DNA from 2 places in the Arthrobacter sp. BG3 genome. Region 2 is predicted to be linked to the other one. Evidence: riboswitches for the same ligand, from Rfam matches in the RefSeq annotation. Region 2 holds a riboswitch; the other holds the start of a gene.

Region 1 (10,941 bases), 570 kb from region 2:
CGTGGAAAGTGTGGTGGTGCTCAACACCGCCAAGCGGGTCGGCTGGATGCTGAACCCGGACTCGACGGCGACCGGCGCCGTCGTCGTGCCCGCTGCGGAGCCGGCGCTGCCGGTGTGAGCGCCGAAGCGGGCCTTTGCTGGAGGTGGCCCGGAGTCTGTGGGGTGTTTATTGCTGTACCCGGTCCTGGGCGAGCTCGGCCTGGAACGCCGCGTAGCGGGCCAGGTGTGCGGGGCGGCGGCGCAGGATGTACCAGGCGATGCCCAGCAGGACGAACCAGATGGGCGTGACCAGCAGGGCCAGGAGGGTGTCGGGCTGGGTGGTCAGTGCCCAGAGCACGAAGGCGAAGAAGGCGAAGACCACCCAGACCATCGGGATGCCGCCGGGCATCTTGAACCTGGAGGCTTCATGCAGCTGCGGACGGCGCCTGCGGAAGGCAATGTAGCTGGCCAGGATGATGGACCAGACGAAGACGAAGCAGACCGCGGATACGGTGGTCACCATGTCGAAGGCCTTGCCGATGTCCTGTCCCGCGTACATCAGCACAACGCCGGAGAGCAGGAGAACGCACGTCAGGAACAGGGCATTCCGGGGCACTTTGCGGCTCGAGAGCGCGCCAAACGCGGCCGGGGCGTCGCCCTCCTGGGCCAGCCCGTACACCATGCGGGACGTGGAGTAGATGCCGGAGTTGGCGGAGGACATCGCCGAGGTCAGCACCACCAGGTTGACCACCGTGGCGGCGGCGCCCAGGCCGGCCAGGGAGAACATGGCGATGAAGGGGCTGTGTCCGGCGCTGAACTGGGTCCAGGGTGTGACGGACATCAGGATGATCAGTGCGCCCACGTAGAAGAGCAGCACACGCACGGGGATGGAGTTGATCGCCCGGGGCAGGTTCTTCTCCGGATCCTTGGCCTCGGCGGCCGTGGTGCCCACGAGCTCAATTCCCACAAAGGCGAACACGGCAATCTGGAAACCGGCCACGAAGCCCATGAATTCGTTCGGGAAGAAGCCGCCGTGGCTCCACAGGTTGCTGAAGCTGGCCGGTCCGGCGTCGGAGCTGAACCCGCTGAGGATCATGAACAGGCCGACCACGATCAGGGCCGCGATGGCAACGATCTTGATCAGGGCGAACCAGAACTCCGTCTCGCCGAACGCCCGCACCGTGGTCAGGTTCAGCAGCAGGAGGATGGCGATGGTGACCAGGCCGGGGATCCACAGCGGGAGGGTCGGCCAGAGTTCCTTGGAGTAGCCGGCGATGGCAATGACATCCGCGATTCCGGTGATCACCCAGCAGAACCAGTAGGTCCAGCCGGTGAAGAACCCGGCCCAGGGGCCGAGCAGGTCCGCGGCGAAGTCGCTGAAGGACTTGTAGTTCAGGTTGCTCAAGAGCAGCTCGCCCATCGCGCGCATGACGAAGAACAGCATGAAACCGATGATCGCGTACACGAAGATGACGGAGGGTCCGGCCGCCGAAATAGTCTTGCCCGAGCCCATGAACAGCCCGGTGCCGATGGCGCCGCCGATCGCGATCAGCTGGATGTGGCGGTTGCTGAGCTGCCGGTCAAGGTGGGGGGACGGCGCCAGCGTTTCAGCCTGGGTCTTCATTTTGCTGCTCCTGAAATTGACGCGAGTACGGTTGCCGCGGGGCCGGGCGGCGGGGTTGCCCCGTCGGTTGCCGCGGTCAGGTGGTTGAAGGTGTAGAAGTGGATGCCTGCAATTTTGCCCGGGTGTTCAGCCAGCCCGGAAATCAGGCTCGCAGGCTGGTAGCGTTCCCCGCTGAGGAGCCGGCGGGCCAGCGGGCCCTTGCGGCTGAGGAATTTCAGCGAGGCGCCGACGCCGATCTGGGTGCCAAGGGCGACCAGCTTGGTTCTGGGTACGGCACCGGGGACACCCGCCCAGACCGGCAGTTCCACGCCTTCGCGGCGCAGCAGGCCCACGTAGTCCACGATCTTCGGGGCGGAGAAGCACATCTGCGTGACGATGCGGCTCGCCAGGTGCTGCTTGGCCAGCAGTGCATCCAGCAGGTCGAGCCCGCCGACGGAGGGGTGGCCCTCGGGGTAGCCGGCGACACCGATGGAGATGCCGCCGCCGGTGTAGTGGGCGATGTCTTCCATCAGCTCCGCCGCCGTGCCGTAGGGTCCTGCGGCCCGCTGGGAGTCCCCGCCGATGGCAAAGACCTCCCTGATGCCGGCCGCGTCGCACTCGCGCAGGATTCCGACGAGCTGGGGGCGCTCCTGCAGGGCACGCGCCGCGAGGTGCGGGACCACCGTGTAGCCCAGCTGGGCCAGCTCGACTGCCACACGCATGGTGCGCCCGATGCCGTGGTGGGGCAGGCAGGTGATGCTGAGTGTTGTGCCCAGGGGCACGGCCGCAGTGACTTTGTCGACGATGCCCTCGGAGGGGATGATTTCCAGTCGGGTGGGGAACATCTTGGGTCCTTTACGGGTGTCAGGCGCCGGCATGGGCCGCGAGGAGTGAGCTGGCTTCCTGGCGGGTGGTGCCGGAGGACTCGATGTGGGCGAGGTGGCCCGGGATGTCCCAGCCTTTCTTGCGCATCGCGGTGGCCCAGAGCCGGCCGGCGCGGTAGGAGGACCGCACCAGGGGTCCGGACATGACGCCGAGGAAGCCGATTTCGTCGGCTTCGTGCTGCAGGTCCACGAATTCCTGGGGTTTGACCCAGCGGTCCACGGGGAGGTGGCGTTCGGAGGGGCGCAGGTACTGGGTGATAGTGATCAGGTCGCAGCCGGCGTCGTGGAGGTCCTGGAGGGCTTCGGAGATTTCCCCGCGGGTCTCGCCCATGCCCAGGATCAGGTTGGATTTGGTGACCATGCCGAGTTTGCGGCCCTGGGTGATGACGTCCAGGGAGCGGTCGTAGCGGAAGGCGGGGCGGATGCGCTTGAAGATCCGCGGGACGGTCTCGACGTTGTGGGCGAAGACCTCGGGTTTGGACTCGCAGATCGCTTCGATGTGTTCGGGTTTTCCGGAGAAGTCCGGGATCAGGAGCTCGACGCCGGTGCCGGGGTTCAGTTCGTGGATCTTGCGGACCGTTTCGGCGTAGAGCCAGACGCCCTCGTCGGCGAGGTCGTCGCGGGCCACGCCGGTGACGGTGGCGTAGCGCAGCTGCATCGCCTGGACCGAGCGGGCGACCTTGGTGGGTTCGAAGACGTCCACGGGGGAGGGTTTGCCGGTGTCGATCTGGCAGAAGTCGCAGCGCCGGGTGCATTCGGAGCCGCCGATCAGGAAGGTGGCTTCCTTGTCTTCCCAGCATTCGAAGATGTTGGGGCAGCCGGCCTCTTCACAGACGGTGTGGAGGCCCTCTTTTTTGACGAGGTTTTTGAGCTGGACGTACTCGGGGCCCATCTGGACCTTGGCCTTGATCCATTCCGGCTTGCGTTCCACCGGGGTGGCCGCATTGCGCTGCTCGATCCGCAGCATTTTCCGGCCTTCTGGAGCCAGGGTGGAAAGGGAGGGCTTGTTCGTCACGGGGAACTCCATAATTCAGGTCGCACCGAGGGCGCGACGATGATTCGGGTTCCTCCCCGCTCTGTATGTGACCTGAGAGTTTCCGCGGCCCTGCGCTTACAGGGTGCCGCTTGCACCGTCGGTGAGCCCGCGTAACGGACTGCTTTCCAGAGTTGCCTCGCCGCGGCGGTACGTGGGCCTGAGAGATTCCTGGGGAGGATTTGCTCCTACGGCGCCTGCAGAACGTACCGGCAGGACTCTCCCGCCGCAGATCATAAGCATGTGTCGCTTGTGGGTGACACAACTCACACAGTAGCCGCTGTGCGGACCACGCACAAAAATTACTTCCGGGGCGTCAGATATTTTCGCTGTGCTACTTCCACTGCTTGGGCCACTTGACGTTCATCAGCAGCAGTCCCAGCAGGAGCGCGTCGATGGTCATAATTGCGGCCATGAGGTAGGCCCAGCCGATCATCATGAGTTGTTCACCGCCGACCGACAGCCGGCAGCGCGGGGGTGCATCAGAATGCCCATGACAATCTCCTGACTTGGAATCCCCCCAGTCACTCGATAGTCACCCCAGTGTGCCACGGCGGGACCCCCGCAGGGAACGGGGGATCCGCCGCTATTTCAGCACGACGGTCCGGTTGCCTTGGAGGAAGACGCGTCCCTCGCAGTGCCAGCGGACGGCGTTGGAGAGTGCTTTGCGCTCGGTGTCCCGTCCGGCGGCGACGAGGTCCTCGGCGGTGTAGGTGTGGTCCACCTCCACCACCTGCTGGGAGATGATCGGGCCCTCGTCGAGCTCCGCGTTGACGTAGTGGGCGGTGGCGCCGACGGTCTTCACGCCGCGGGCGTGGGCCTGGTGGTAGGGCTTGGCGCCCTTGAAGCTGGGCAGGAAGGAGTGGTGGATGTTGATGGCGCGGCCATCGAGGCGGCGGGTGAGATCGTCGCTGAGGACCTGCATGTAGCGGGCCAACACCACCAGTTCCACGTCGAGCCGGTCGACGAGTTCCATCAGGGTCTCCTCGGCCGCCGGTTTGGTGGCTGCCGTGACGGGCACGTGGAAGAAGGGGATGCCGTGCCATTCCACGATCCCCCGGTGGTCCGGATGGTTCGAGACGACCCCGACAATGTCGATGGGCAGCTCGCCGATGCGGGCGCGGAACAGCAGGTCGTTGAGGCAGTGCTCGAATTTGGACACCATGATCAGGACCCGGCATTTGGTCCCCTGGGCCCGGAGGTGCCATTGCATGCCAAACTTTTCGGCCACGGGTCCGAAGGCCTCGCGGAGCGAATCGAGGGTGGCCGGTCCGCCGGGGGCCTCTCCGGACGCGGCAAAGTGGAGCCGCATGAAGAAGTGGCCGTCGTCCTGGGAGTCGAATTGCTTGCTCTCCAGGATGTCGCAGCCCTGCTCCAGCAGGAAGCCGGACACGGCGTGCACGATTCCCCGGGTCTCCGGGCAATCGAGGGTCAGAACGTAATCGACGGCGGGGCTATTCGCGGTGCTGTTCAAGGTATCCACGCTCAGCACTCGATGACGTTCACGGCGAGGCCTCCGCGGGAGGTTTCCTTGTATTTGGTTTTCATGTCCGCTCCTGTTTCCCGCATGGTTTTGATGGCTTTGTCCAGCGATACTTTGTGGCTGCCGTCCCCGTGCAGGCAGAGACGGGCGGCGTTGATGGCTTTGACGCTGGCGATGGCGTTGCGTTCGATGCAGGGGATTTGCACCAGTCCGCCGACGGGGTCGCAGGTCAGTCCGAGGTTGTGTTCGATGCCGACTTCGGCCGCGTTTTCGACCTGTGCGGGGGTGCCGCCGAGGACTTCGCAGAGTCCGGCGGCCGCCATGGAGCAGGCTGAGCCGACTTCGCCCTGGCAGCCGACCTCGGCCCCGGAGATGGAGGCGTTGATTTTGAACAGGATACCGACGGCGGCGGCCGTGACCAGGAAGCGGATGACGCCGTCGTCGTTGGCTCCGGGGACGAACTTGATGTAGTACTGCAGCACGGCCGGCACGATGCCTGCGGCGCCGTTGGTGGGGGCGGTGACGATCCGCCCGCCTGCGGCGTTCTCCTCGTTGACGGCCAGGGCGAACAGGTTCACCCATTCCATGGCGAGCAGCGGGTCGGCGGGCACCTGGACCGGGGAGGGGTTCCGGGCTGCCGCGTCGGCGCTGACCGCTGATGCTGCCAGCGTCCGGAACAGGGACGGGGCGCGTCGTTTGACGTTCAGCCCGCCCGGGAGGACTCCCTCGGCAGCGCAGCCGTTGTCCACGCATTCGCGCATGACCGCCCACAGTGCCAGGAGCCTGTCCCGGAGTTCGGCTTCGCTGCGCCAAACGAGTTCGTTGGCGAGCATGACGTCGGAGATGGACATGTCCTCCCGCCGGCAGATTGCCAGGAGCTCGTCGGCTGTGGTGAAGGGGTACGGCAGCACGGTGTCATCCGCCACCACCTGGTCAGCGCCCTGTGCGGTGCCGTCAACGACGAAGCCGCCGCCGATCGAGTAGTAGCTGCGTTCCGTGAGCACTGTCCCGGTGTGGTCCAGTGCCCGGAAGGTCATGCCGTTGGGGTGGGCCGGCAGGGACTTGCGGCGGTGCAGCACCACGTCCTCGTCCCAGTTGAAGTCCACCCGGTGGTCCCCGCCGATCCGGAGTTCGGCGTCCAGGGCGGCGGCCGCCACCTGGTCATCGGCGGTTCCGGTGTCCACCGTTTCGGGGGCCTGGCCCTGGAGGCCCAGGACCACGGCCTTGTCCGAGCCGTGGCCCCGGCCCGTGGCGCCGAGGGAACCGAAGAGTTCGGCCTGCACCCTCGCGGTCGCGCTCAGTTGCCCATCGCTTTTGAGGCCGTCGGCGAACCTTTTGGCCGCCCGCATCGGGCCGACTGTGTGGGAGGAGGACGGCCCGATGCCAACAGAAAACAGATCCAGGACGCTGAGGGCCATCAGGGGACCTCGGGGGACGCGTATTCGCGCATGGCGTCCAGGAGCCAGCGCCCAAGGAACTGGGCGAAGGAGGCCCGCGGGAAGATCCGGTAGCTCTGCTCCGCGGTCTTCCACAGAATGGCGGGGATGCCGCCGATCTCCGTGGAGAGCGCCGTGCCGGCGGTGAAGACGCGGGGGTGCAGATCCAGGGAGCAGCCCTTCTCCAGGACAGCCCGCGCCCGGGGACCGGAGAGCTCGAACGTGGTGCGGTTGGCGGAGAGATCCACCACCTGGCCCGCGCCGTCGCCCAGGGCCTCGACCAGCGCGCCGGGCAGGTCTCCGCCCAGGCTTTCATGGGATTCCGCGGGGGCCACGAGCAGGAATTCGCCCGGACCCAGCCACAGCACTGCGGTGCTGGCGCTGCCGGTGACCTCCCCTGACGCGGACGGCAGGGCGCCGGTCAGGGTGCCGAGCCGTTCCCCGGCGTCGCCGGCCGGGTCGACCCGGAGCCCGGCCATGGTCAGGAACGGCACTTCCCGCAGCTCCACGGTGCCGGCCACGGATCCGGCCTCGAAGGCTGTCCTGAGCGGCGACGCCGGACTCTTCCGGAGGGTCTGGATCTTCTTGGAATTTTCGAGTGCTGCTGTGTCAGCCATCTTTGCGGGCCCCTTCGGAGTCAAAAAGTACGGTTTCTGCGACGACAACGTCCACGAGCTGGTCCCCGGCGGCGGCCACCAGGGTTTCGCCGATGCGGTTGCGGCCGTTCTTGATCAGGGCGAGGGCAAACGATCTGCCCAGCGCCGCACTGTGGTAGCTCGAGGTCACGAATCCCTGCATCGGAACGGGGCCGTAGGCGGGATTGACGGTGATGCCCTGCTCCACCAGCTGGGTGCCCTCCGGCAGCCGGATCGTGCCATCCACGGGAAGGACACTGACCAGGTGCTTGCGGTCGGTGCGGCCGGCGTCCTTGCGGGCGTAGGACCGCTTGCCGATGAAGTCCTTGACCTTGGAGACGACCCATTCCATGCCGGCGTCCTGCGGGGTCACGGTCCCGTCGGTGTCCTGGCCGACGATCGGGTACCCCTTCTCCGCTCGCAGCACGTGCATGGTTTCGGTGCCGTAGGCGGTGATGTTGAATTCCGCACCGGCTGCTGCCACGGACTCCCAGGTGTTCAGCCCGTACCAGGACGGGACGTTGATTTCGTAGGCCAGCTCACCGGAGAAGGAGATCCGGCAGATCCGGGCCCGGACACCGGACGCGAGGGTGGTTTCCTTGAACGTCATGAACGGGAAAGCCTCAGCCTCGAGGCCGCCGTCGGCCGCCAGTTCCGGGGCCAGTTTCGCCACGACGGCGCGGGACTTGGGCCCGACGACGGCGATGGTGGTCCACTGTTCCGTGACGGAGGTGCAGTGCACGTCCAGTTCCGGCCATTCGGTCTGCAGCCATTCCTCCAGCCAGTCCAGGACCTTGGCGGCGCCGCCGGTGGTGGTGGTCATGAAGAACCGGTCCGGATCGAGGCGGAGCGTGACGCCGTCGTCGAAGATCATGCCGTCGGGGGTGCACATCACGCCGTAGCGGGCCGAACCCGGCGCCAGCTTCTTGAACGCGTTGGTGTAGATGCGGTTCAGGAACTCGCCCGCGTCCTTGCCTCGGATCTCGATCTTGCCCAGCGTGGTGGCATCCATGAAGCCCACCGATTCCCGGACCGCGGCGCATTCGCGCAGCACCGCGGCGTCCATGTCCTCACCGGCCTGCGGGTAGTACCAGGGACGCTTCCACTGCCCGACGTCCTCGAAGAGGGCACCGCGGGCGGCATGCCAGGGGTGGATGGAAGTCAGCCGGGCCGGGTCGAAGAGCTCCCCGCGCTGGCGCCCGGCCAGCGCGGCGAACGCCACGGGGGTGAAGGGGGCGCGGTAGGCGGTGGTGCCGATTTCCCCGATGCCCCGGGACGCTTCGCCGGCCTGCCGCAGTGCCGCCGCGATGACGCCGATCGCGTTCACCCCGGAGGTCTTGCCCTGGTCGTTGGCGGTGCTGATCGAGGTATAGCGCTTGACGTGTTCCACCGAACGCATGCCGGCGCCGGTGGAGCGCAGGACGTCGGCCACGGACTGGTCGCGCTGGAAGTCGACGAAGTGGTGGTGCCAGTCATCCGGGCCGCCTTCCTGCCCGGGCACCAGCCAGAGCTGGCGGGTCGGGGCGGACGCCTTCGGCTCGGAAAGTGCGGAGGGTTCGACGGCGGACGCGAAGCCGGCGGCGCCGGCAGCCGCTGCCCCGGCGGAGATGCCCTCCGTCAGGCAGTCTTCGAGGTCGAAGCTGCCGCGGCCGGCACCGGCCACCTGCTGGTTGGGGACGATGCTGCTGGGCACGAAGGCGGCCAGGTCATCGTCCCAGCGGATCTTGCCCTGGCGCTGGGAGTGCAGGTGCACCACGGGGGACCAGCCGCCGGAGACAGCGAGCAGGTCGCAGGCGATTTCTTCGACGCCGGAGGTGAGTTCGCCGTCGTCGTTGATGCTCCGGACGGTGACGCCGGCGAGCCGGCCGTCGCCGGAGCCGGCAGCGGCGGTGTCGGCGACGGCGCTGCCGATCAGCACCCGGGTGCCGGCGGCGGCGGTTGCGGCGGCTGTTTCGCTCAGCTGCGGGCGGGCGTCCACGACGGCTTCGACGCGGATGCCGGCGGCCGCCAGGTCCGCGGCCAGGGCGTAGGCGCTGTCGTTGGTGGTGCTGATGACCACGCGCGTGCCGGCGGCCACCGCGTAGCGGTTGAGGTAGCTGCGGACCGCGGAGGCGAGCATGATGCCGGGGCGGTCGTTGTTCTCGAAGACCAGCGGGCGTTCATGGGCGCCCGGGGCCAGGATGACCTGGGCGGCGCGGATGTGCCAGATCCGCTGGCGGGATACGCCGGGGGCGGCAGGGCTGGAGAGGTGGTCGGTGCGGTTCTGGACGGCGATGACGTAGTTGGCGTCGTAGGAGCCGAAGGCGGACGTGCGGTTCAGGACCGTGCACTCGGGGCCGGAGATCAGCTCGGCTTCCACGTCGGACACCCAGTCCAGGGCGGGTTTGCCTTCGATGCTCTGAGCCAGTTCCGGAGCGGTGGATCCGGACAGCAGCGTCCCGCCCAGCTCAGGCTGGTCATCGATGAGGATGACGCGGGCGCCGGCACGGACGGCCTCGCGGGCCGCGGCCAGGCCTGCGGGGCCGCCGCCGACCACGAGGACGTCGGTGTGGACGTACTTCTTGTCGTACTCGGCGCGGTCCTCGTCCGGGTCCAGCTTTCCGAGTCCGTTGAGGAGTTCGGCGCTGAGCCCGTCCACGAGGGTCACCGTGGTGGCGGGGAGCATGGACTCGGCCACGTGGCCCGGGAACCGGGCGGCGACCTTGACGAGGGCGTTGGATTCCTCGACGCCGGCGGACATGATGCCGCGGGGGCGGTCCTCGTACAGGGAGTTGCCGGCGGCGATCCGGCCGTTCGCCAGCAGGGCGGAGGCGAGGGTATCGCCCGGGTGGCCGGTGTATTCACGGCCGTCCAGGGTGAAGCGCCAGGTGACGCTTCGGTCAATGCGTCCGCCGGCGCTGAGGCGCGCGGGCTGCGGCTGAGCGGTCATTTGATGGCTCCTTCGGGGGAGACGGGGGTGGTGACGGTGGGGGCGGTGGGTCCGGTGGCGGGGCGAAGCTGGCCCATCGGGTACACGGCCTGGATGTCGTAGGTGAGCGTGTCGCGCAGCATGTTGAACCACTGGCGGCAGCTGGTGCTGTGCAGCCAGCGCTCGGCGAAGGCGCCCTTGGTGTTGTCGCGGTAGAACAGGTACTCGGCCCATTCACGGTCCGTGAGTTCCGCCGGGTTTTCGGGGTAGGCGATGTGGGCCTGGCCGCCGTAGTGGAATTCGGTCTCGTCCCGGGGGCCGCAGTTGGGGCAGGGAATCAGGAGCATGTCCGTACCTCTTTCTAGTGGGCCACGGCGGCCGCGCCGTGTTCGTCGATCAGGGCGCCGGTTTCGAAGCGCTCGAGGGCAAAGGGTTTGTTGAGGGTGTGCGGTGTTCCGGTGGCGATGGTGTGCGCGAAGGTCATTCCGGCAGCCGGGGTGCCTTTGAATCCGCCGGTTCCCCAGCCGCAGTTGACGAACATGTTCTCCACCGGGGTGGTGCCGACGATGGGGGAGGCGTCGAGGGTGGTGTCCACGATCCCGCCCCAGGTCCGGAGCACATGGGCCCGGGCGAAGATCGGGAAGAGCTCGACGGCGGCTGCCATCTGGTGCTCGATCACGTGGAAGGATCCGCGCTGGCCGTAGCCGTTGTACGAGTCGACGCCGGCGCCCATCACCAGTTCGCCCTTGTGGGCCTGGGAGACGTAGACGTGAACGTGGTTGGACATGACCACCGTGGGGTGGACGGGCTCGTGGAGTTCGGACACCAGGGCCTGGAGCGGGTGGGACTGGATGGGCAGCCGGAAACCGGCCATTTCCGCGAGCACCGAGCTGTGTCCGGCCGCGCAGAGGCCGACCTTCTCGGTGTGGATCGTGCCGCGGCTGGTCTTGACGCCGACGACGCGGTTCCCGTCCTTGAGG
Region 2 (10,941 bases):
TCCTCCAGGCCGCCATCGACGCGAAGAAGTAAGCGGTACAACCCAACAGCAAAACCGCAGGCCCGGTTCCGGATTCTTCCGGAGCCGGGCCTGTTTTTATCACCGGGCATCCGTGGGCTAACCTTATCTAGCGCCAAGGCGCCAGGCCCCTCATCGTGGTCCGGTGCCGGCCCGCGCACAGGAATGCCTCCTTAGCTCAGTTGGCCAGAGCACCGCTCTTGTAAAGCGGGGGTCGTCGGTTCGAATCCGACAGGGGGCCCTGCAAAGAACCGCGCCGCTGCCTGGGAAGTATCCCGGCAGCGGCGCGGTTTTGTTTTGCCTGGCTGACACGCCGGCGTCCTGACCGCCGTCGGCGGGCCCCGCACCTTGGGGCCCTGGGCGTGGGGGACGTTAGGCCCTAGACCGCGAAATCCGCGCAGCGGAGTCTTGCCCTATGACCGAAACGACTCCGGAAAAGACGCCGGACATCAAGTCCAACCAACTCCAGGAACAACCGACCGCGGTGCTCCGCGAAACCGTTCCGATGAACGAACTGCGTGAGTTCTTTGGCCGCGCCTATCGTTCGGTGATGAGCGCGGCGGAACAACAGCACGTCCAGGTGGCCGGGCCGCCGTTCGCGATGTATCGGGGAATGCCCACCGATGTCGTCGACGTCGAGGCTGGCTTTCCGGTGGCCGCACCCTTCCCCGGCGGTGTCGAAGGCGGGGTGGCTGCAGGATCGCTTCCGGCCGGTCAGGCCTTCGAAGCCATGCATGTCGGCCCCTACGAGACTCTGCCCGAGACCTACGGGGCGATCATGGGGAAGATGCAGGCCGAAGGCCTGACGCCGGGGAACTCGATGTGGGAGTACTACCTCAGCGACCCTGCCGCGGAGCCTGACCCGGCGAAGTGGAAGACGCTCGTGGTTTGGCCGGTCGCCTGAGCGGACAGCCAACCGCATCGGCTGCCGCCTGAGCACCTTTCGAGCAGCTCTTCGACGCACTTCGATGACCCGGTCCGTCCCCTTCGCGGGGGCGGGCGACGCAATCTGTCGGATTCACCACACTATTCTTCGAAACTTGCATAATGTCCTAAACTTCTTCACTGAGGTGCCTGAAATGGCGCTGCGCAGCAACGAAAGTGAACCCCCAAATGGCTACCGATTACGACGCACCACGCAAGACAGAAGAAGAATCTCCCGCTGAATCGCTGGAGGCTCTTCAGGCGTCCCGCAGCGGCGGCGCCCAGACTGCCGTCATCGACGTCGATGAGAACGACACGGCTGAAGGCATTGACCTTCCCGGTGCCGATCTATCCGGCGAAGAACTGACCGTCATCGTTGTACCCGAGCAGTCCGATGAATTCACCTGCTCCTCCTGCTTCCTGGTCCGCCACCGGTCCCAGGTGGCCAAGGAAAAGAACGGCCTGAAGTACTGCCGCGACTGCGAAGGCTAGGGGACCTTCCACCGCGCAGCATCACTTCAGAACATGCTGGACAGACAGCAACGCACTACGAAGCGCCGGAACCCGACAGGGGCCGGCGCTTCGCCGTTCCCGCGCGTTTCCCAAGCGGCCGGCCGGCGGCGGTGCAACCGTCCCGTAACCGGGCGCGGCTCCCCTTAACGGTTGGGGGCCGATCCTCCCGGACCCTCGATTCGCCCGGCAAAGACCCCTATTCTGGAGCTATCTCATTGCGTGAGGGGGCGGCCCAAATGAAAACGTTCCGGGTGTGGCTGATGGCGGTCCTGCTGGCGGTCGGATTGGGGCTGGTGGCGCCCGGCCCCGCATCGGCGGCGCCCTACTGCGGGCAGGTCTGGGGGTCGCTGGTCAAGTCGGATCCCGCGATGAGCCAGGCCCAGGTGACGAATGTCCGCACCGGGCAGCACTACTGCTTCGACCGGGTGGTCATTGACCTCAACGGACCCGTGGGTGGCTACACCGTCCGCTACGTTCCGCAGGTCACGCAGGACGGATCGGGGTTGCCCGTCCCGCTGCGGGGACAGGCGTTCCTCCAGGTCACGGCCAATGCCCCGGCCTACGACGGCAACGGCAACGCCACCTACACCCCTGCGGACCCGAACGAGCTGAGCGACGTCAGTGGCTACCAGACGTTCCGGCAGCTGGCGTGGGCCGGCAGCTTCGAGGGGTATTCCAGCCTTGGCCTCGGGGTCCGGGCCCGGCTGCCGTTCCGTGTGTTCACCCTCGCGGGACCGGACGCAGGCTCACGGCTCGTGATCGACGTCGCGCATTTCTGGTGATCCGCGGCCGGCGGTTGCCTGCGTCTTTTCAGGGAAAGCGCTCTTAGTAAGCCGACTTAGTAAGCTGACCGAGAAATTCCTGCGGGACCGTCGCGGTCCCGTTGTGCTCTGGAGTAGCGTCGGGACATCGGATCTAGCGGTACCGGACGCGGCAGCATCGGGCGCAGCGGTACCGGACCTAATCAGGAGGACGCATGAAAGCAACACCCACCCTCACGACTAACCTGCAGGCAGTGCTCGTGGACCTGATCGAACTTCACGTTCAGGGCAAGCAGGCGCACTGGAACATCGTCGGAACGAATTTCCGGGACCTGCACCTGCAGCTGGACGAGATTATCGATGCCGCCCGCGCCTTCGCCGATGATCTGGCCGAGCGCATGCGTGCCCTCCACGCCCTCCCGGACGGCCGCAGCTCCACGGTGTCCAAGTCCACCGCGCTCGCTGAGTTCCCGGCCGGCCTGATCAACACCAAGGACGCCATCGAGCGGATCGTCGCGGCGCTCGAGGCGGCCGTCGGCACCATGCGCAAGGTCCACGACGAAGTGGACGAGGAGGACCCCACGACGGCGGACCTGCTGCACGCCTTCATCGCCAAGTTTGAGCAGTACGCCTGGATGGTCAACGCGGAGACGATGCGCGCCAACACCAGCGTCACCACGCCGGACAGCAAGTAGCGTTACCCTGGCAGTTTCAGCGCCCGGCTCCGGTTCCCCCGGCGCCGGGCGCCCGGCTTTAACTATGCCGGGCGCCCGGCCTTAACTCTGCGGCCCTAATTACTTGGCGGTCGGCACTTTCCGGAGGACGACGGCGGCGAGAACCGACGTCCCGGCCATCAGCACCAGGGCGATGGTGGCCGTGATGTGGACGCCCGAGTCGAAGGCAGTACGGGCAGCCGCCATGACGGCTTCCGCCAGCGGTCCCGGGAGGGACTGCGCCAGCTCGGCGGCCCCTGCGAGCGTCTCGCCGGCCTGTGCTGATGCCCCAGCGGGGGCCGCTTCCGCGGCCCCCGCGGGAAGCCGGAGATTGCCCTGATAGGACGCGGTGAGGATGGACCCCAGGATGGCGGTGCCCAGCAGCGAGCCGATCTCGTAGCCGGTCTCCGAAATGGCGGCGGCCGCCCCGGACTTCTCCGCTGGGGCCGCGCCCAGGATCAGGTCGTTGGAGATGGTTTCCGCGGCGCCGACGCCCAGGCACAGCACCAGCAGCGCTGCCAGCAGCAGCGCGGGGCCGTTGCTGTGGTCGCCGAAGGCCACCAGGAAGTAGCCCGCGGCGCTTAGCAGCAACCCGCCGGCCACCACGAAGCCGGGACGGACTTTCTTCACCAGCGGCACTACCAGCAGGCCCGCCAGGACGGTCGCGATGAGGGCGGGCACCATGGCGACGCCGGATTCCGAAGGTGACTGGCCCTCGATCAACTGCAGGTGCTGGGCCAGGAACAGGATGAAGCCGTTGAAGGAGAACAGAGCCAGCACGTTCGCGACGATGGCGGTGCTGAAGACCCGGTTGCCGAACAGGCTGACGTCCAGCAGGGGAGCAGCACGGTTTCCCGTCCCGCGGCCGCCCTCTTCCAGGTGTCCCGACGCCGGGCCTTCCTGGACCGGGACCGGGGCCGGGGCCGGGGCCTGGCCGGCCTGTGCCAGGTTTCCGGCCAGGAGGGACCGCTGGCGCCGGACGAAGACATATCCCATCAGCAGGCCAAAGGCGATGGCGGCCAGCGGCTCCGGCGCCAGCCCGTGCGTGGCCAGGACTTTGATGCCGTAGACCACGGGCACCATGACCAGCAGGGACATGATGATGCTGGGCACGTCCACTTTGCCCGGGTTCGGGTCGCGGGATTCCGGGATCAAGGCCGGCCCCAGAGCCAGCAGCGGCAGGATGATCGGCACAGCCACAAGCAGGACGGCGCCCCACCAGAAGTGCTCCACCAGCCAGCCGCCGGCAATGGGGCCCAGCGCGGCGCCGCCGGAGAAGCCGGCGGCCCAGATGGCCACGGCCAGCCGGCGGCGGTTGGGCTCCGGGAAGATGTTGCGGATCAGCGACAGTGTGGACGGCATCAGCATGGCGCCGAAGAATCCCAGCCCCGCCCGTCCGGCGATAAGCCATTCGGCGCTGGGGGCGAAGGCCGTGACGGCCGAGACGGCAGCGAAGCCCGTACTCCCGATGAACAGCAGCCGGCGGCGGCCGATCCTGTCGCCGAGGCTCCCCATTGCCACGAGCAAGCCGGCAAGCACCAGGGGATAGGCGTCGACGATCCACAGCAGCTCCACCCCGGAGGCGTCGAGGCTGCGCGCGATGGCCGGCAGGGCGAAGGTCAGAGCCGTGTTGTCGACGGCCACCAGAAGCACCGGAAACATCAGCAGCGCCAGCGCCAGCCAGTCGCGCCAGGGGGCGCCCGGGTTCCGGTTCGGCGTCGTTCCGGCGGCGTTGCTGAAGAGAGTGCCGGGGCTGCCGAGGGTGAAGGAAGTATTGCTCATGGGCTTAACTGTACCGTCTGGACGGTACAGTTAAGAAGTTGCCCGTTAAGAACCCGCCCCCGCCTGGGGGCATGATAGGAACCATGGCCAGAAAACCCGTCGCCCGCGAGGCCGTCCTCGACGCGTTCGAATCCCTGCTGATCGAAGAGGGCGAGCGTGCCGCGACGCTGGATGCCGTCGCGAGGCTGGCCGGGGTCTCCAAAGGCGGATTGCTCTACCACTTCCCGAACAAGGAGGCGATGATCTCGGTCCTGCTGGAACGGCTGGACCGGCTGCTCGCCGACGACCTCGCGGCCATGGCCTCCGCTCCGGAGGGCGCGGCCGCGTACTTCATCAAGTCCTCTGTCTGGGCGGACACCCCGCTGGACCGGGTCTTCGTTGCCGCCACCAGGCTGGCCGAAGTGGCCCACCAGGAAACCCTGCGGAGAATGGCCGCCGTCCAGGCGAGCTGGCTGGACCTGCTGGCCGCCGACGTCGGGCCGGCCATGGCCAAGCCCGTCCTCTATATGGGGGACGGGCTGTACTTCAACGCCATGCTGGCACGCGGCCCGGGCGGGCCGCTCCCGGAAGTCGGCCCCGACGTCGACAGCCTGCTCACCGCACTGGGGCGGCTCCGCGGCTGACCCAGCGGCACTCCGCCCCGCCCGGCCGCCCCGCCCCGCCCCGCCCCGGCCGCCGAAGTCGCCGGAGGCCTGCGAATTCGCCGTTTCGTTTGGGCGACGCCGCAGCTTTCCGGCGATTTCGTGGGAGGGTCCGCGCGACGCCGCAGCTTTCCGGCGATTTCGTGGGAGGGTCCGCGCGACCCCGCAGCTTTCCGGCGATTTCGTGGGAGGGTCCGCGCGACGCCGCAGCTTTCCGGCGATTTCGTGGGAGGGTCCGCGCGACGCCGCGGCTTTGCGGCGAATTCGCGTCCGACGAATGGGCCGGCGCTTAACCCTGGCCACGGCGGGGTCACTAGTTTGCGGACGCAGGCCGGACATAGGACAATGGAGGCTGTGACTGTTGTCACGCCAACTTAATATGCCTTTGATCTGCGGCGGGAGAGTTCTGCAAGTAGGTACAAGCAGGCGCCGTAGGAGCAAATCCTCCCCAGGAATCTCTCAGGCCCACGTACCGCCGCGGCAAGGCAACTCTGGAAAGTAGCAGGCTGTCCCCGGACATGCTGTGCTCACCGACGGTGCAAGCGGAGCCATGCGAGAGCAAGGCAGTGCGGAAACTCTCAGGTCCAATACAGAGCGGGGAGGAACCCGAATCAATGCGGCGTACCCTGCGCCGCCTTAGTTATGGAGTTCCTTGTGACTGTTACCTCAGCCTCCACGTCCTTCGTTGACCGGCACATCGGCGCCCGGCGCCGGGCCGACGTCGACGCCATGCTGAAGGCTGTCGGCTACGACACCGTCGATGCGCTCGTGGACACGGCCGTCCCGAAGGACATCCGGCAGGATTCCCCGCTGCAGCTCGCCGAAGCCCTCAGCGAAGTCGAGGTCCTCACCGAGCTGCGCAAGCTGGCCTCCAAGAACAAGACCGCGGTCCAGATGATCGGGCAGGGCTACTACGACACCCTCACCCCGGCCGTCATCCGCCGCAACATCCTCGAGGCCCCGGCCTGGTACACCGCCTACACGCCGTACCAGCCGGAAATCTCCCAGGGCCGGCTCGAGGCACTGCTGAACTTCCAGACCATGGTCCAGGACCTCGTGGGCCTGCCCATTGCGAACGCCTCCCTGCTGGACGAAGCCACCGCCGTCGCCGAAGCCGTGCTGATGATGCGCCGGGCCAACAAGAACAAGGCCGCCCATGACGGCAAGACCGTCCTCGACGCCGACCTGCTGCCGCAGACCATCGCGATCGTCAAGGGCCGCGCCGAGGCGCTCGGCTTCGAGGTCGAGGTCGCCGACCTGTCCAAGGGGCTTCCCGACGGCGTCATCAACGGCATCGTGCTGCAGCAGCCCGGCGTCTCCGGCCGCGTGTTTAACCACGCCGCGGTGATCGCCGACGCCAAGGAACGCGGCGCCCTCGTCACCGTCGCCGCGGACCTGCTGTCCCTGACCCTCATCACCCCTCCGGGTGAGCAGGGCGCCGACATCGCCGTCGGCTCCACCCAGCGCCTGGGCGTGCCGCTGTTCTTCGGCGGCCCGCACGCCGCGTACATGGCCGTCCAGAAGGGCCTCGAACGGTCCATGCCCGGCCGTCTCGTCGGCGTCTCCAAGGACAACGCCGGTGTCCCGGCCTACCGCCTTGCCCTGCAGACCCGCGAGCAGCACATCCGCCGCGAGAAGGCCACCTCCAACATCTGCACCGCGCAGGCCCTGCTGGCGATCGTGTCCTCCTTCTACGCCGTCTACCACGGCCCGGACGGACTGAAGGCGATCGCGGAGACCACCCACGGCCACGCCAGGACGCTCGCCGCCTCGCTGAAGGCCGCTGGCCTGGACGTGCTGCACTCCAGCTTCTTCGACACCATCACCGTCTCGGTGCCCGGCAAGGCAACGGAGATCATCGCCGCCGCCGATGCCAAGGGCATCAACCTGCGCTCCATCGACGCGGACACCGTGGGCGTCTCCACGGATGAGGCCACGACGGCGGCCATCGTCGCCGAGGTCGTCGCCGCCTTCGGTGCCAGCGTCACCGGCGCAGAATCCGGCTCAGCGGAAGGGTTCGCCCTGGACCCCGCCGTCGAGCGCACGTCCGACTACCTCCAGCACCCGGTGTTCAACACCCACCGCTCCGAGACCCAGCTGCTGCGATACATCCGCCGCCTGTCGGACCGCGACCTCGCGTTGGACCGGACCATGATCCCGCTGGGCTCCTGCACCATGAAGCTGAACGCCACAGCCGAGATGGAAGCCATCTCCTGGCCGGAGTTCGCCTCCATCCACCCCTTCGCCCCCGAATCCCAGACCGCCGGCTGGCGTGAACTGATCGAGGACCTCGAAGCCCAGCTGACCGAGATCACCGGGTACGACCAGGTGTCCATCCAGCCGAACGCCGGATCCCAGGGCGAACTCGCCGGCCTGCTGGCAATCCGCGGCTACCACCTGTCCCGCGGAGACGCCCAGCGCAACGTCTGCCTGATCCCGGCCTCGGCGCACGGCACCAACGCCGCCTCCGCCGTGCTGGCCGGCATGAAAGTCGTCGTCGTGGCCACCGCCGCGGACGGCACGATCGACCACGCGGACCTGCAGGCCAAGATCGAACTGCACAAGGAGGCGCTGTCCGCGATCATGATCACCTACCCCTCCACCCACGGCGTGTACGACGCCGACGTCCGCGAGGTCTGCGACTCCGTGCACGCTGCCGGCGGACAGGTCTACGTCGACGGCGCCAACCTCAACGCGCTCGTGGGACTGGCCCAGCCGGGCCAGTTCGGCGGCGACGTCTCCCACCTGAACCTGCACAAGACCTTCTGCATCCCGCACGGCGGCGGCGGACCCGGCGTCGGCCCGGTCGCGGCCAAGGCCCACCTGGCACCCTTCATGCCGGGCAACGCCGCCGATCCGTCCAACGGCGAAAGCGGCACCCCGATCTCGGCATCGCGCTACGGCTCCGCCGGTGTCCTGCCGATCTCCTGGGCCTACGTGAAGCTGATGGGCGGCCAGGGACTGACCGAGGCCACCAAGTCCGCGCTGCTCGCGGCGAACTACATTGCCTCCCGCCTGAACGAGTTCTTCCCGGTGCTCTACACCGGCGAGGGCGGGCTCGTGGCGCACGAATGCATCCTGGACCTGCGCGAGCTCACGGCCAAGACCGGCGTCACCGCTGAGGATGTGGCCAAGCGACTGATCGATTACGGCTTCCACGCGCCCACCCTCGCGTTCCCGGTGGCCGGTACCCTGATGGTCGAGCCCACCGAGTCCGAGGACCTTGGCGAGATCGACCGCTTCATCGACGCGATGATCTCCATCCGCGCCGAAATCGACCAGGTGGCCCACGGCGACTTCACCGTCGAGCACAGCCCGCTGCGCAACGCACCGCACACCGCGGCCGCCGTCATCAGCACCGACTGGGCGCGGGAGTACCCGCGCGAGCAGGCTGTCTTCGCGGTCCACCACCTCAAGCAGGACAAGTACTTCCCGCCGGTCGGCCGGATCGACGGCGCGGCCGGCGACCGCAACCTGATCTGCTCCTGCCCTCCCCTCGAATCCTTCGAAGAAGACACAACAGTCCACCCCGACGACTCTGCCAACTAAGGACAGCCAACGATGACTGAGAACTACACGGCCCTCCACGAAGAGCACAAGAAGCTCGGCGCGTCCTTCACGGACTTCGGCGGCTGGCAGATGCCGCTCAAATACAGCTCCGAACTGGCCGAGCACCACGCGGTCCGCAAGTCCGCGGGCCTCTACGATCTGTCCCACATGGGTGAAGTCTGGGTCACCGGTCCCGACGCCGCAGCCTTCCTGGACTACGCCCTGGTCGGCAAGATCTCGGCGATGGCGGTCGGCAAGGCCAAGTACTCGCTGATCTGCAACGAGGACGGCGGCATCATCGATGACCTCATCACCTACCGCCGTCCGGCGGGGGCCGACGGGACGGACAAATTCCTCGTGGTCCCGAATGCCGGCAACGCCAAGGTTGTCGCTGCGGCCCTGGCCGAGCGTGCGGTGTCCGGCAAGGAGGGAGGCTTCGACGTCACCGTCGAGGACGCCTCCGCCGACACCTCGCTGATCGCCGTGCAGGGCCCCAAGGCGCAGGAGATCCTCCTGCGCCTGGTCCCGGCCGCGCAGCACGAGCTCGTCACCGGACTGAAGTACTACGCCGCCGTCGACGTCCCCTTGATGTTCGGCGGCGCCAGCCGGGAGCTGCTGCTGGCCCGCACCGGCTACACCGGTGAGGACGGCTTCGAGATCTTCGTCGCCAACGACGACGCCGCCGCCCTCTGGCAGGCGCTGGTCGCGATCGCCGAAGACGGCGAGCTGACGCCCGCCGGACTCGCGTCCCGCGACTCGCTCCGGCTCGAGGCAGGCATGCCGCTCTACGGCAACGAGCTCTCCGTGGACGGCGACCCGTTCGCTGCCGGGCTGGGGCCGGTCGTGGCGCTCTCCAAGGAGGGCGACTTCGTCGGCAAGGCGGCCCTCGCCGCCAAGAAGGAAGCTGGCGCCGGATCCACCGCTGGACGCAAACTCGTTGGCCTCAAGGGCCTCGGGCGCAGGGCCGGCCGCGGCCACTACCCGGTCCTCAAGGACGGCAACACCGTCGGCGAAGTCACCTCCGGCCAGCCCAGCCCCACCTTGGGCTACCCGGTCGCGATGGCCTACGTCGACGTCGAGTTCACCGAACCCGGCACCACCCTGGACATCGACCTCCGCGGCAAGACCGAGCCCTTCGAAGTTGTCGCGCTTCCTTTCTACAAGCGCCAAAAGTAGCCCGGCGGCCCCGTCGCGGTGCCCGGCACGTCCCGGCTCCGCGGCCAAGGCCAGCAGGTAACCGTGCCCCACAAGATTCAGCACCAAGACCACTCCAAGACTTAGGAAAAAAACATGGCAAAAGTTGCCCCTGAACTGCAGTACTCCGACGAGCACGAGTGGGTTGCGCGGGAAGCCGGGAACCTTGTGTCCATCGGCATCTCGGCCGTCGCCACGGATGCGCTGGGCGACATCGTCTACGTGGACCTGCCCGAGGTCGGCGCCACCGTGACCGCGGGGGAGACCTGCGGCGAGGTCGAATCCACCAAGTCCGTCTCCGACCTGTACGCCCCCGTCACGGGCGAGGTCACCGAAATCAACCCGGCCGTCGTCGATGACCCCGCGCTGATCAACAGCGACCCCTACGGTGCCGGCTGGCTCTTCAAGGTCGCCGCAGAGTCCGACGGACCGCTGCTCTCGGCCCAGGAGTACGCATCCAAGAACGGCGGCGAACTGTGAGCGCGGCAGAGGCAACCACCAGCTTCCAGCAGGTTATCTCCGCATCCCTGGACGCGGACCTGTCCGCCCTGGACCCGGAGATCGCCGCAAAGATCGACGACGAGCTCACCCGCCAGCGCGAGGGCCTGGAGATGATCGCCTCGGAGAACCACACCGCCAGGGCCGTGATGCAGGCGCAGGGTTCGGTGCTGACGAACAAGTACGCCGAGGGCTACCCGGGCAAGCGCTACTACGGCGGCTGCGAACACGTCGACGTGATCGAACAGCTCGCCATCGACCGGGTCAAAGCCCTGTTCGGCGCCGAATACGCCAACGTCCAGCCGCACTCCGGCGCGCAGGCCAACGCCTCCGTGATGCACGCCCTGA

The links. Region 2 has a riboswitch for glycine ahead of gcvP (aminomethyl-transferring glycine dehydrogenase). Riboswitches for the same ligand answer to the same signal wherever they lie in the genome.
Region 1: another riboswitch for glycine. It lies ahead of lipA (lipoyl synthase); the one in region 2 lies ahead of gcvP (aminomethyl-transferring glycine dehydrogenase).

The regions. Positions count from the first base shown of each region.
Region 1 is NZ_CM155270.1:1,968,570-1,979,510, reverse strand. Features, by position in the region: gene AC1MFL_RS08785 (Lrp/AsnC family transcriptional regulator) at 1-118, shown strand, start outside; gene AC1MFL_RS08780 (amino acid permease) at 167-1,603, opposite strand; gene AC1MFL_RS08775 (methylenetetrahydrofolate reductase) at 1,600-2,427, opposite strand; gene lipA (lipoyl synthase) at 2,447-3,433, opposite strand; glycine riboswitch at 3,638-3,735, opposite strand; gene purU (formyltetrahydrofolate deformylase) at 4,086-4,991, opposite strand; gene AC1MFL_RS08760 (L-serine ammonia-lyase) at 4,985-6,400, opposite strand; gene AC1MFL_RS08755 (sarcosine oxidase subunit gamma) at 6,400-7,035, opposite strand; gene AC1MFL_RS08750 (2Fe-2S iron-sulfur cluster-binding protein) at 7,028-9,982, opposite strand; gene AC1MFL_RS08745 (sarcosine oxidase subunit delta) at 9,979-10,308, opposite strand; gene AC1MFL_RS08740 (sarcosine oxidase subunit beta family protein) at 10,323-10,941, opposite strand, start outside.
Region 2 is NZ_CM155270.1:1,397,613-1,408,553, reverse strand. Features, by position in the region: gene AC1MFL_RS06185 (DsbA family protein) at 1-32, shown strand, start outside; tRNA gene AC1MFL_RS06180 (tRNA-Thr) at 186-259, shown strand; gene AC1MFL_RS06175 (GyrI-like domain-containing protein) at 434-922, shown strand; gene AC1MFL_RS06170 (DUF4193 domain-containing protein) at 1,132-1,434, shown strand; gene AC1MFL_RS06165 (AMIN-like domain-containing (lipo)protein) at 1,692-2,237, shown strand; gene AC1MFL_RS06160 (Dps family protein) at 2,432-2,911, shown strand; gene AC1MFL_RS06155 (MFS transporter) at 3,011-4,711, opposite strand; gene AC1MFL_RS06150 (TetR/AcrR family transcriptional regulator) at 4,795-5,334, shown strand; glycine riboswitch at 5,739-5,837, shown strand; glycine riboswitch at 5,839-5,955, shown strand; gene gcvP (aminomethyl-transferring glycine dehydrogenase) at 5,995-8,901, shown strand; gene gcvT (glycine cleavage system aminomethyltransferase GcvT) at 8,914-10,077, shown strand; gene gcvH (glycine cleavage system protein GcvH) at 10,192-10,575, shown strand; gene glyA (serine hydroxymethyltransferase) at 10,572-10,941, shown strand, end outside.